Regions from separate parts of the Lysinibacillus sp. FSL R7-0073 genome, predicted to be linked through region 1. Evidence: riboswitches for the same ligand, from Rfam matches in the RefSeq annotation. Region 1 holds a riboswitch; the other holds the start of a gene.

Region 1 (6,151 bases):
AAACAAATGCTTTTCTACGAGGCGTTGGTTGCCCACTGATAAATCATCTGCATGACAGGCATTGCTAAAGGTAATTCCTGTCCCACGTTCATTTGGCTCCATTAATAAATGAATTTCTGCATAATGCTTGAGTGGCTCAAAATGTCCGTAGCCTGTAACGGTTGTCGCAATTGTTTCCATGTATAATATTTGCGGCTCTCCAAAAGAGATGTTTAATGTAAAGCGCTTCATTAAAATTTCAATCAGGACCTCTAACTGAATGACACCCATTATATGCACATGGATTTCCTGAAACTTTTCCTGCCATACGACACGCAATGATGGCTCCTCGGCCTCTAGTAGACGGAAAATCTTTAATACTTCTTTAATATGTTGTTCACCCTCATATTGAACTTTTGCCTGTAATGTAGGGACAAGCTCATAGGGCTGTGATAGCGTGTTACTGCCAATGCGATCGCCAATGTTTGCCTGGCTGAGCCCTTTAACAGCGAAGATTTCACCAGCCTCAACTTGTTGAACAGTTTCAAATCGACTGCCATTATAAAGACGAATTTCCGTTACTTTCTCTGTGAGGTCTCCAAACATAAATTCATCTCGAACATGTAATTTGCCTGTTAAAGCCTTGATGAAAGTTAAACGCTGATGGCCGTCATGTCGTATTTTAAAAACCTCTCCTTGAAACGGTGCTTCCGGCTCGAAGTGAGTACCAGTTATGAGTGGAAGTTGAGCAATAAATTCTTGAATGCCTTCATCCTTCAATGCAGAACCTGTAAAGCAGGGGAAGGCGTATTCATTTTTAATCATCGATAGGAGCTGAGTTACGCAAGGACCATGTTCCAATGTTTCATTCAAAAAGGCATCCAGCAGCTCTTCATCACGCTCCGCCAGCCATTCCATGATTGTCCTTGAAACATAGTTTTCCTGAAGTGGTTCATCTACGAATAATACATGTTCAGAGAAATCTTTATGGAGCTGAGTCATCACAGCCCTTACATCTGCTCCGTCACGATCTATTTTATTAATAAAAAAGAATGTAGGGACATGATAGTTCCGTAAAAGCTGCCATACAGTTTCAGTATGACCTTGTATACCTTCTACTGCACTAATAATAATGATAGCATAATCCATGACACGGATGGCACGCTCCATCTCTGGGGAGAAATCGACATGTCCTGGTGTATCAATCAACGTATATGTATCGTCGCCAATAGTCATGCGTCCTTGCTCGGCAAATATCGTAATGCCACGCTTGCGCTCAAGCTCATGATTATCTAAATAGGCGTCCTGATGATCGACACGCCCCCGTGCTTGTATACTATTTGTATGAAAAAGCATTTGCTCGGAAAAGGTTGTTTTTCCTGCATCAACATGAGCAAGAACCCCAATCGTCTTGTACATAATAAATCCTCGTTTCTATAAGTGGCTATCTTCTCATTGTATCAGAATACTAGCACAACTATTTCTTGTAAAATGATTCGTCTTTTTGTCGAAATAGTGCTAATATAATGATGATTATATTTTTTGCATTCTACTACAGATCGCGAATTAACGCATGAACTGCTAGTCTATCAATAGCATGAATAGAACATATTGGTGCAAATGGCCTTTGTCATTTGCTTAAAAGGGAAATCGGTGCAATTCCGATGCTGTCCCGCAACTGTAAATGGGGAGTCTATACAGCATGCCACTGTAGTTTTACTATGGGAAGGCGTATAGATGATGAACCTAAGCCAGGATACCTGCCAGTATATGTATGTTAACTAAGAACCACGAGGATGGGGATAGTGATAAAGGTACTAATACCGTTTTTTCACTATGCAACTCTCTTGGCGACAAGAGGGTTTTTTTATGCCCTTCCAATTATCCTGGTAGCAAAGAAGTCTCTGATTTCTTTCTATATTTATCACAACAAAGGAGAAAAGGACATGAAAAAATGGAGAAGTATATGGCTAGTCATGGTCATCGCCTTAATCAGCGTTTTAGGTGCGTGTGGCACAAACGACAAGCCTGAATCAGCAACGCAAACTGAAAAAGTTGAACCGTCTGAGGCGACAGCATCTGAGGTAATCATTGAAAATAATGAAACTACCCAAACCTATAAGGAAGCACCTAAAAAGGCAATCAGCTTAAATCAGCATGTAACAGAAATTATGCTTGCATTAGGCTTAGAGGATTCCATGGTAGGGACAGCTTATTTAGATGACAAAATCTACGAGCCGCTTCAAGCAGCCTACGATAAAGTTCCAGTTCTTTCAGATCAATATCCAACGAAGGAGCAAGTCATTGATGCCGAAGCAGATTTCTTGTATGCAGGCTGGAAAAGTGGCTTTGGTGAAAAAGGTGTTGGAACACCAGAGGAGCTTGAGGAATTAGGAATTCATACGTATCTACATACGGCTTCCAATATGACAAAGCCAACATTAGAGGATATTTTCACTGATATTCGTCATATCGCGGAAATATTTCGCGTGGAAGATCGTGGCGAAGCATTAATTGAACAAATGACAAAAGGTGTGGAAGAAGTTCAAGCTCAATTACCAAAAGACAGCGAAAATTTACGTGTGCTAGTCTTTGATAGTGGAGATAAAGATGTGTTCACGGCTGGTCAAAACTTTATGAATGAGCTAGTAACAATTGCTGGCGGTCAAAATATCTTTGGAGATGTGGAGTCAGGATGGACAACGGTATCGAAGGAAAATGCAGTAGATCGCAATCCAGAGGTGGTTGTTGTCATTGATTATGGTGAAACAACTGCCGAACAAAAGATAAAATTCTTAAAAAATGATCCAGCGTTGAAGGAAATGGAAGCAGTCAAAAATGATCGCTTTGTCATCCTTCCACTTTCAGCGGCATCTGAAGGAGTACGTGCCGCAGAGGCCATTCAAATTTTAGCCAAGGGCTTCTACCCAGCAAACTTTTAAAAACATTCGAGCTAGCGCTTTGCTAGCTCCTTTTTCTTAAGGAGTGATAACAATGAATGCATTTCGTCAAAACATACCAGATAAAACGTTTGAAACCCTTAATCAGCAAGGTGGATATTCACGATTAGCGGTAAGCCCTGGCATTATTAATAAGCATTACACGCCAGCCCAATTTCAAAAAATAGCTGAAATTGTAGGGGAGAAGGGGGCCATTAAATATTCGGCTTCCTATAGCCTATTATTATCGATCCCCTCTAGCGAACTGACAGAATCTACCCATGCCTTACAGGAGGCTGGGCTGTTTGTTGCTTTGTCAGGTCCTCATATAGCCATGAAGGCATGTGATTTTTGTGATGGCGAAAAAATGGAGGCAGTTCCTCAAACAGAACAGCTCTATCAGGCGTTGGACGGTATAACTGTGCCTGCAAGAGTTCGAGTCAATGTGAATGGCTGTGCATCGGCTTGTTATAATCCTACATATGACGATATAGGACTAGTCTATCAGCATGAGAGCTTTGATGTTTATTTAGGATCCATTCCAATGGGGGCAAAGGCACAGGCGGGTACTCTCTTTGCGAAGAGAGTAGGGATCGACCATATTGAAGATTTCTTGCTACAAATCATTCGTCTCTATCAGGACCAAGCTCGTGCCAATGAACCTTTTTATAAGTTTTATAGCAGAACAAAATCGAATGCTGATTGGAAACTAGTAAAAAAATTGATAGAGTAGCAGGAATAATACTTAGGGTGTCGAAATATTGTAGTAGAGCATAGAAAATGACAATATAAAGGAGCAAGAACATGACATCTAAACAAGGGATTCAACCAGAAGATCTTTATCACTTGAAATCAGTGGCAGATCCACAACTCTCACCTGATGGGACTGAGGTAGTTTATGTAGAGACACGTATTGATGAGAAGAAAAAAGACTATGTATCGAACTTATTTTATTTAAATTTAAAAGACAAACGTCCTCAGCAATGGACATATGGTGAATATCGTACAAGCTCTCCTGTATGGTCGCCAGATGGCAGTCAAATTGCTTTTTCCTCTACAAGATCAGGCAAGCCGCAAATTTTTGTACTGTCGAAAACAGGGGGAGAGGCGAAGCAAGTGACGTATTGTAAAAACGGTGCGTCCACGCCTGTCTGGTCTCCATGTGGAGAGAAAATTGCGTTTTCAGTTATGCTAGGTAAAGATGAAACTATCCTAGATAAAGCTGAAGATGACAAGAAAGAAGAAAAAGAACTCAAGCCACTTGAAATCGATAAGATGAAACATAAATCGGATGCGGGTGGATTTATGGATATGGACCAATATACTTACATTGCCATTGTCGATTTAAAATCTGGTGAATTAGAGCAAGTGACAGAAGGGAACGAGCATTTCCATCTGAGTACATGGTCGCCAAATGGCAGTTATCTTACGTACTTAGCAGATAAAGCAGAGGATTTAGATTTTTCATATAATGCTGATATTTATTTATTCGATGTAGAAACAAAACAGAGCCGCAGGGTAACAGAGGGGATTGGCTCTTATTACCAAACGTCCTGGTCGCCTAATAGCCGCTTTCTATCCTTTGTTGGAGGAAAACGTGAATTTGAAAATGCCACACAAGCGAAGCTATGGATTTATGATATGGAACAAAATCTGCTAAACTGTGCAACAAGCGAGTTTGATGCCCCTGTTGGTGATTATGTCATCGGTGATTTCCTGCAAGGGGTAGCAGCACCACGTGTGCAATGGATGAATGATAATCATAGTTTCTACTTCCAAGTAACTGATCACGGTAATGCGGCAATTTACTTTGGTAATGTAGATGGTGAAATTTATCCAGCAATTCACGATGATCAATACGTTTATGGTTTTTCACTAGATACTCACAATGATCAAGCCGTTGTCGCAATAAGTACGACAACGAATCCGGGCGATTTATATTACGTCAACTTAAAAACGGGTGAAAAAGAACGATTGACGACAGTCAATGAAGATGTTTTAAAGACGAAAGAGTTAGCTGTTCCAGAGAGCATTGAGTTTGAAGGAGCTGAGGGCTGGAAGGTCAACGGCTGGATCATGAAGCCAGTGGGCTATGAAAAAGGAAAGAAATATCCCCTTATTCTTGAAATCCATGGTGGTCCTCATGCGATGTATGGCAACACCTATTTTAATGAATTCCAAATCCTAGCTGCTCAAGGCTTTGCAGTCCTATATACAAATCCGCGTGGAAGTCATGGCTATGGGCAAACATTTGTGGATGCCGTACGTGGTGATTATGGGGGCAATGACTATCAAGACCTGATGGCCGCTGTTGACTATGCTTTAGAGCAATATGATTTCATTGATCCAGATCGACTAGGTGTAACAGGTGGGAGTTATGGAGGCTTTATGACAAACTGGATTGTTGGGCATACCAACCGCTTTAAGGCAGCAGTTACACAACGCTCTATTTCGAACTGGATTAGCTTTGCAGGAGTTAGTGATATCGGCTATTACTTTACAGACTGGCAAATTCAAGCGGGGCTCGATAATATTGAGAAGCTATGGCATCATTCACCATTGAAATATGTAGACAATGTTGAAACACCATTGCTCATTTTACATGGTGAAAAAGACTATCGTTGTCCAATTGAACAGGCGGAGCAATTATTTATCGCCTTGAAGTATCGGAAAAAAGAAACGAAATTCGTCCGTTTCCCTGAAGCAAATCACGAACTGTCAAAAAGCGGAAAGCCAACATTAAGAATTAATCGTCTCGAATATATACGAGATTGGTTTGTGGAAAAACTTTAAAAAAGAAGTGGCTTAAGAAGTGAACATACTTCTTAAGCCATTTTTTATAGAAAAAAGAATCACAGCAAAGTGTGATTCCAGATCAGTTAGTCCATTTTTTGAATAAAAACGACCTTCAAATAATTAAATTCAGGATATTCACGAGGCACACGGAAATCCTTTGGTAAACCGTATTCTTCTACAATTTTATAGCGTGTACGAGTCTCTTTAAATGCTTGGTCGATAAACCCTTTAAACTTTTTCATACCGAAGCTTGCGTTGTTTGTAGAAGCCACAATAATGCCATTTTTGGCTGTAATCGCAATCGTATCCTTCAGTAATTTTGGATAGTCCTTCGCCGTTGAGAACGTCATTTGCTTTGTGCGGGCAAAGCTTGGTGGATCTAATACAACAAGGTCAAATTTTAATTCGTGACGCTGTGCATATTTAAAATAATGAAA
Region 2 (6,151 bases), 750 kb from region 1:
GCTGCCATGGCATTTTTCGATGCCTCTTCTGCAAATGGATGAGAGGCATCTACCACCAATTGAAAGCCTTGTTCCGTTATAATAGTCGCCATTTCTTCCGCTGTTAGTCGCCCTATTAAATGAGGCAAGCCAACGTCAGCAAGACTTGAGGCTGCAGATTCCGTCACAACAGTGGCAGTTACAGCATGTCCCGTCCTTTGCAATTCAAGGCCTAGATTCCTTGCATCACTCGTACCTGCTAACATGAAAATCATTTTACTGGCTCCTCTTCATGATGATGATGATGGTGGTGATCGTGTTCATGATCATGGTTGTGGTGGTGGTCATGTCCATGGTCGTGTTCATGATGATGATGATGTGCATGTCCATGAACAGCAGCGTAAGCACGATAATCTTCAAGATCTTTCATACCTGTTGATGTACCATTCACCGCTTGCTCAATACGTTCTAATAGAACATTTTGTAAACGTTCATGGTAGCCAAAGTAGTTGGCAATTTGAATCTCACATGCTGGAAATTGCTCATTGAATTTCTCACACATAACATGCATTCGCTCCATTAAAATACCCGTGAATAAAAAGTAAGGAAGCATGATAATTTTTTTAGCACCTAGTTTGACACAGCGTTCAATGCCTTCTTCAACACGTGGGTCCGTTACGCCCATAAAGGCACTTTCCACGTATTTAACAGGTAGCCTTTCCCATAGCAATCGTGTAATTTTATAAAAATCTCCATTTGCATAAGGATCACTGCCCCCTCGAGCAATTAATAAAATGGCTGTATCTTCCTGTTCTTGATCAGTATCAAATCCAATTTCAACTAAACGATCTTGCAATATCGCAAATATTTCTTCATGAATGCCAATTGTTTGACCATATGTGAATGTGATATTCGGATAATGTTCACGAGCATGCTCGATTTCTGCTGGAATATGTAGCTTAGAATGACCTGCATGAAGTAAAATAATTGGGATCACATGTACCTCTGTAGCACCCTTTTTCACACAGTTTGTAATACCTTCTTCGATGTTAGGAGAAGCAAATTCAAGGAAACATGTTTCCACTAAATATTGTTCATCAATGCGAGATTTCATTTGCTCGATAAATGTACGTACCTCATCATTTCCTGCTGCTAAACGGCTCCCATGGCCAACAAATAATATAGCTTTCATCTCTTTTCTCCTCACTAGTCGCCGCACGGAGCTGGCTCTATTTTTATTTTGGAAGACATATCTTGATACGTAAAATGCATTATCTTTTTCACACGCTTGAAGTATTTAAATAAACGTTCGTTTGGATGCGCATTGGCTTTATATTCTTCAATAATATCTGTAATTAAAGGGATCAATTGTTCAGGCTCCAAACCTTCTACAATAGGCTGTGCTGCATGAGCCGTACGCCCGACTGGTTTCGCTCCAATAAAGACATCAAATTTACTTTTGCGATAAACAATCCCAATATCATCAAACACGGCTCGATAACAAGCCATCCCACAGCCATTAAAGCCAATATTTAACGTTTTCGGTAATGACATACCACCGAGCTTTTCTTGGATTTCCTCCGCATATGGAATGGAATCTGCTTTTTCACCGTAGCAAAAATCACAAGCCTTCAACGATAACACATCACCAATTGGTGCTAATAAAAAGCCTACTTCCTGTAACTTCTCAGTGATACGTTCAGGCGTTGTTGTAGGTATTTTTAAATGGATTTGATGATCTGGTGTATATTCCATCGAACCATCTTCCCCTACGACCTCTGCTAACGTCATCATTTGCTGTGATGTGAAGAATTTATTGGCCACTCCAGGGCTCACTGCTAATTCAAAAATTGATTCTATTTTTTGTTGTACAAGCTTTGGAGTAGCCTTTATAGCACTTGTTCCCTTTACCATTGCAAGCGCCGCTGTAGCCATTTCAAGTGCTGTTTTTTTCGGCTTTGGCATAACGGCTATACTGGGTTTATTAATTCTCCCTGCATTAGGGTCTGCCGCAAAGTCATTTCGTGCTGTCCCTGTCTCTTGATTCATCGCCCATGGCTCATTTTCTTCCCGTAAACGTTGATGTGGACGTAACGGCTGTTTTTCCTCGCCAAGTGTATATTTACGTTGGTAGCCACGCGGTGTAATCATTTTATTATCATAGAAAAACGTAGATGAGTTTCCGATAATAACGGTTGTCAGCATACCGATATCATGTTCCAACATTTCTGCCAATGTTGTCATAGTCACTTCCTGACGTTCTCGATAGGCACTTTTTACAAGTCCTACTGGTGTGTCAGGCGAACGATATTCTAAAAGAATTCGTTGTGCTTCGACAATTTGTCTTGTACGGCGACCACTTTTAGGATTGTATAAAGCAATAACAAAATCGGCCATAGCTGCGGCTTCCACACGCTTCGCAATTAAATTCCACGGAGTGAGATGGTCACTTAAACTAATGGTACAAGCATCATGCATGATCGGCGCACCAAGTAAACTAGCACATGAATTGATAGCTGAAATACCTGGGACAATCTCAACTTCAATACCAGTTGCCTCTGTCCAACCTAGCTCAATTAATACTTCATAAACTAATCCCGCCATACCATAAACGCCCGCATCTCCACTCGAAATGACTGAAACTGTACTTCCTGCCTCTGCTTGACGAACGGCCTCCTGTGCACGTGATACTTCTTCTGTCATGCCTGTACTGACAATGGATTTTGCGCTGACTAAATCTTGAATCAGCTCAACATAGGTTTTATAGCCTATGATCATATCACTTTGTTGTAAAGCCTCTACTGCACGTGTCGTAATATGCTTAAAGTCTCCAGGCCCAAAGCCTACTACGAAAATTTTCCCTTTTTGCGCCATGTTTTTACCCCTCTTTCACCTTTTCAATCCCTTTAATGGCTGTCGTTTGCACTGTTCGCTGTAATGTCCCTTCCCGAAGTGTAAAAACATGATCGTTATATAAGGTTTCATGATGCAAATCCTGTACAAGTGTTCTAGCATGCTCCGTTGATGGTACACGATACCAATTCCCCTGGGGGTAAGCAATAACAACACAAGCATCTTTGCACCGTCCATTACAGCGCGTTCTAGTCGTATGTATTTCTTTATCTAGTGCGTTTCGCTGTATTTCATCTCGTATAGCTTGGGTAATTTCCTCCCCATCCTTGTTCATACAGCTACTGCCATTGCAAATAAAGAGATGTGTTTTCATCCCCTCTAAATTCCACGTTGTCATCTTATGTCTCCCCTCATTTGCTTTTGGAAAAAAGAAAAAACCTTTACTCTCCCGAAGAGTAAAGGTTTGTAGAAGCCAAATAAAAACGAATAGATTGAAAGAAAGATCCTCGCTTTTGCTTCAACTTCTCCCTCCGAAAAGTTTGCATGCACAATCTGATAAGCAGGTTTCCTGACTTAAGCTTCATTTTACTGTCGCACCTTCCCTAGTTTGCACAGGTGGCATTGCGATTTCATCAGCTATTACAGTAGCGGGGGCTGTATTGGACTTTCACCAATTTCCCTATTACCTCGAGTTCTTCGAGCACTTATCGACGTTTTATATGAAATTTTTAATCGTATATATAATAGAAAACTGTCTTAATCATATCTTATTATTTTAAAATTTCAATATTTCTTTAAAAAATCATGACAAATTTATCAATTTCACAGGAGGGTTAGAAGCTATTTAAAAATTGACTTTGCTTCCTTTAATCCTAAAAACACTAGTTATCAGAATTTTCTACATTGATATTCTATTTTAAATTTTTTATAAAAAAAGTATAGCATATTTATGGAAATTCGTGATACACTTTGTCGTGAAATCTCACAACTTACTATTTTTCGGTGTAAAATGCTCGTCATTTTGCTTAAAAGGGAAGCCGGTTTAAGTCCGGCGCGGTCCCGCCACTGTAATAGGGAGCTTTATAGAAAATGTCACTGTCCAATGGATGGGAAGACCTATAAAGTGTTGAACTAGAGCCAGGAGACCTGCCGAAAATATGTGATCGTTTCAACCTACGAGGATAGGTGTGCGGCTTAGCAGATGAGAATGTTATTTGCTTTTTTAGCTATGCACTTTTCCAACAACGGAGAAGTGCTTTTTTTATTACGCACGCTACATTCTAAAAATCTATTTACAGTTTGGAGGAAGAAAATTGAAGCTGTCTTGGTGGAAACTTAGTTACTTTTTATTAGCTTTTTTAATGGTGCCAAAGCGTGCCTTCGCCATGCATATCATGGAAGGTTTTTTACCAATCGAATGGGCTATTTTTTGGTGGGTAATCTCCATCCCATTTATTATTTTAGGATTGCGCTCTATTCGTAAAACAATTGAAGAAAACCCTGAAACAAAAATGATTCTGGGGCTGTCCGGTGCGTTCGCCTTTGTCCTATCAGCCTTAAAAATCCCCTCAGTTACAGGGAGTTGCTCACATCCAACAGGAGTAGGTCTCGGAACAGTCTTATTTGGACCGTTAGCGATGAGTGTCATCGGGACAATTGTTTTATTATTTCAATCTTTACTTTTAGCACATGGTGGGATTACAACATTAGGGGCTAATGCATTTTCGATGGCTATTGTAGGCCCGTTTATCGCCTACTTTGTATTGAAAGGGGCGCAAAAAATGGGGTTATCGTTTTCATTAGCTGTTTTCTTTGCGGCTATGCTTGGAGATTTAGGTACATATGTGGTGACTTCCATTCAATTAGCACTTGCCTTCCCATCTGAAGTTGGAGGCTTTATGGCTTCCTTTACAAAGTTCGCAAGTATTTTTGCCTTAACACAAATCCCATTAGCTGTGAGTGAAGGGATATTAACAGTTATTGTCATGAACTTCTTAAAAAAATATAATATTAGCGAATTAAAATCTTTACGTGTTTTCTCTACAAAGGAGGCGCACTAACATGAAACGAAATTTATTACTATTAGCAATAGTGGTGCTATTGGCCATTATTCCGCTCTTCGTCCAAAAGGGAGCAGAATTTGGTGGAGCAGACGGTGAAGCAGAAGCTGCCATTGGTGAGATCAATGCAGAATATGAGCCATGGTTTGATAGTTTGTGGGAACCACCTAGTGGTGAAATTGAAAGCTTATTATTCGTGCTACAAGCAGCTATTGGTGCTGGTTTTATCGGCTATTTTATTGGCTATATGCGTGGCAAGCATAAAGAAGGTTAAGGAATATGTTATTCATTGATAAGTATGCGTATCTCAATAAGTTAGCGTTCGTTCATCCGCTAGAAAAAATGATATTTTCATTAGGACTGCTTTTATTCACGCTTATTATGAGAGATGAGCGACTTTCACTCATTACATTTTTTGTAATGAGTGCTTTTATCATTTGGGGCGCAAAAATTCCAATAAAATACTATGCGAAGCTATTATTACTACCAGGCTTTTTCTTGTTCACAAGTCTCCTATCCATCCTACTTTCGATAGCGCCAGCAACGCATATATTACCAGCACATATTGGGGCATTTACGTATATGAACTTGACAATTTTTATTGGGAGAGCCAGTATTGCTACCGCGCAGCAGCTATTCTTTATCGTACTTGGCAGTATAAGTTGCTTATATTTTTTAATTTTAACGACATCTGTACAAGGGATTTGTTATGTGCTAAGACAATGGAGGCTCCCTCCTTTATTAGTTGAGCTAGTAGAACTCACCTATCGTTTTATTTTTATTTTTTTAGAAAGCATGCAAAAAATACATTTAGCCCAGCAAGCCCGCCTTGGCTACCATTCACCCATGCAATGGTTACGTTCAATGTCTATGCTGATTGCAGCGTTGTTTATTGAAATGTTTCAGCGCAGTCGAGAGCTTAATATTGCCATGCAGGCGCGTGGTGGTGAAACTGTTTATTGGCATCAAACAGGCACCTATAGCAAAAAAAACTGGCTAGGCATAACGGTTATTTTTATATTCCTCATCGTATACGGAGGGTACTTCTCATGACAGCATTTTATTTCAAACTTAACAACTTGTCATATGCCTATGCAGATGGAACGAAGGCTTTGACAGATATTACATTAAACATTCCAAAAGGGAAAAAAATAGCTATACTTGGTCATAACGGAGCAGGAAAATCCACTTTATTTCAACATTTTAATGGAATTTTGAAGCCAACAGCCGGAACTATTTCATTTGATGGGGACGAACTT

The links. A riboswitch is a leader RNA that binds a small molecule or an ion and turns the genes downstream of it on or off. The one in region 1 is predicted to bind cobalamin.
Region 2: it holds a riboswitch for cobalamin, as region 1 does, so the genes downstream of both, MKY88_RS14730 ((2Fe-2S) ferredoxin domain-containing protein) here and MKY88_RS10840 (ABC transporter substrate-binding protein) in region 1, are expected to answer to the same signal.

Annotation. Positions count from the first base shown of each region.
Region 1 covers NZ_JBBPAS010000001.1:2,202,310-2,208,460, forward strand. The annotation lists gene MKY88_RS10835 (translation factor GTPase family protein) at 1-1,398, opposite strand, end outside; cobalamin riboswitch at 1,575-1,761, shown strand; gene MKY88_RS10840 (ABC transporter substrate-binding protein) at 1,926-2,921, shown strand; gene MKY88_RS10845 (precorrin-3B methylase) at 2,974-3,651, shown strand; gene MKY88_RS10850 (S9 family peptidase) at 3,723-5,711, shown strand; gene MKY88_RS10855 (class I SAM-dependent rRNA methyltransferase) at 5,798-6,151, opposite strand, start outside.
Region 2 covers NZ_JBBPAS010000001.1:2,956,766-2,962,916, forward strand. The annotation lists gene cobK (precorrin-6A reductase) at 1-254, opposite strand, end outside; gene MKY88_RS14720 (sirohydrochlorin chelatase) at 251-1,171, opposite strand; gene cobJ (precorrin-3B C(17)-methyltransferase) at 1,186-2,853, opposite strand; gene MKY88_RS14730 ((2Fe-2S) ferredoxin domain-containing protein) at 2,858-3,229, opposite strand; cobalamin riboswitch at 3,374-3,555, opposite strand; cobalamin riboswitch at 3,816-4,000, shown strand; gene MKY88_RS14735 (energy-coupling factor ABC transporter permease) at 4,146-4,892, shown strand; gene MKY88_RS14740 (energy-coupling factor ABC transporter substrate-binding protein) at 4,894-5,166, shown strand; gene cbiQ (cobalt ECF transporter T component CbiQ) at 5,172-5,945, shown strand; gene MKY88_RS14750 (energy-coupling factor ABC transporter ATP-binding protein) at 5,942-6,151, shown strand, end outside.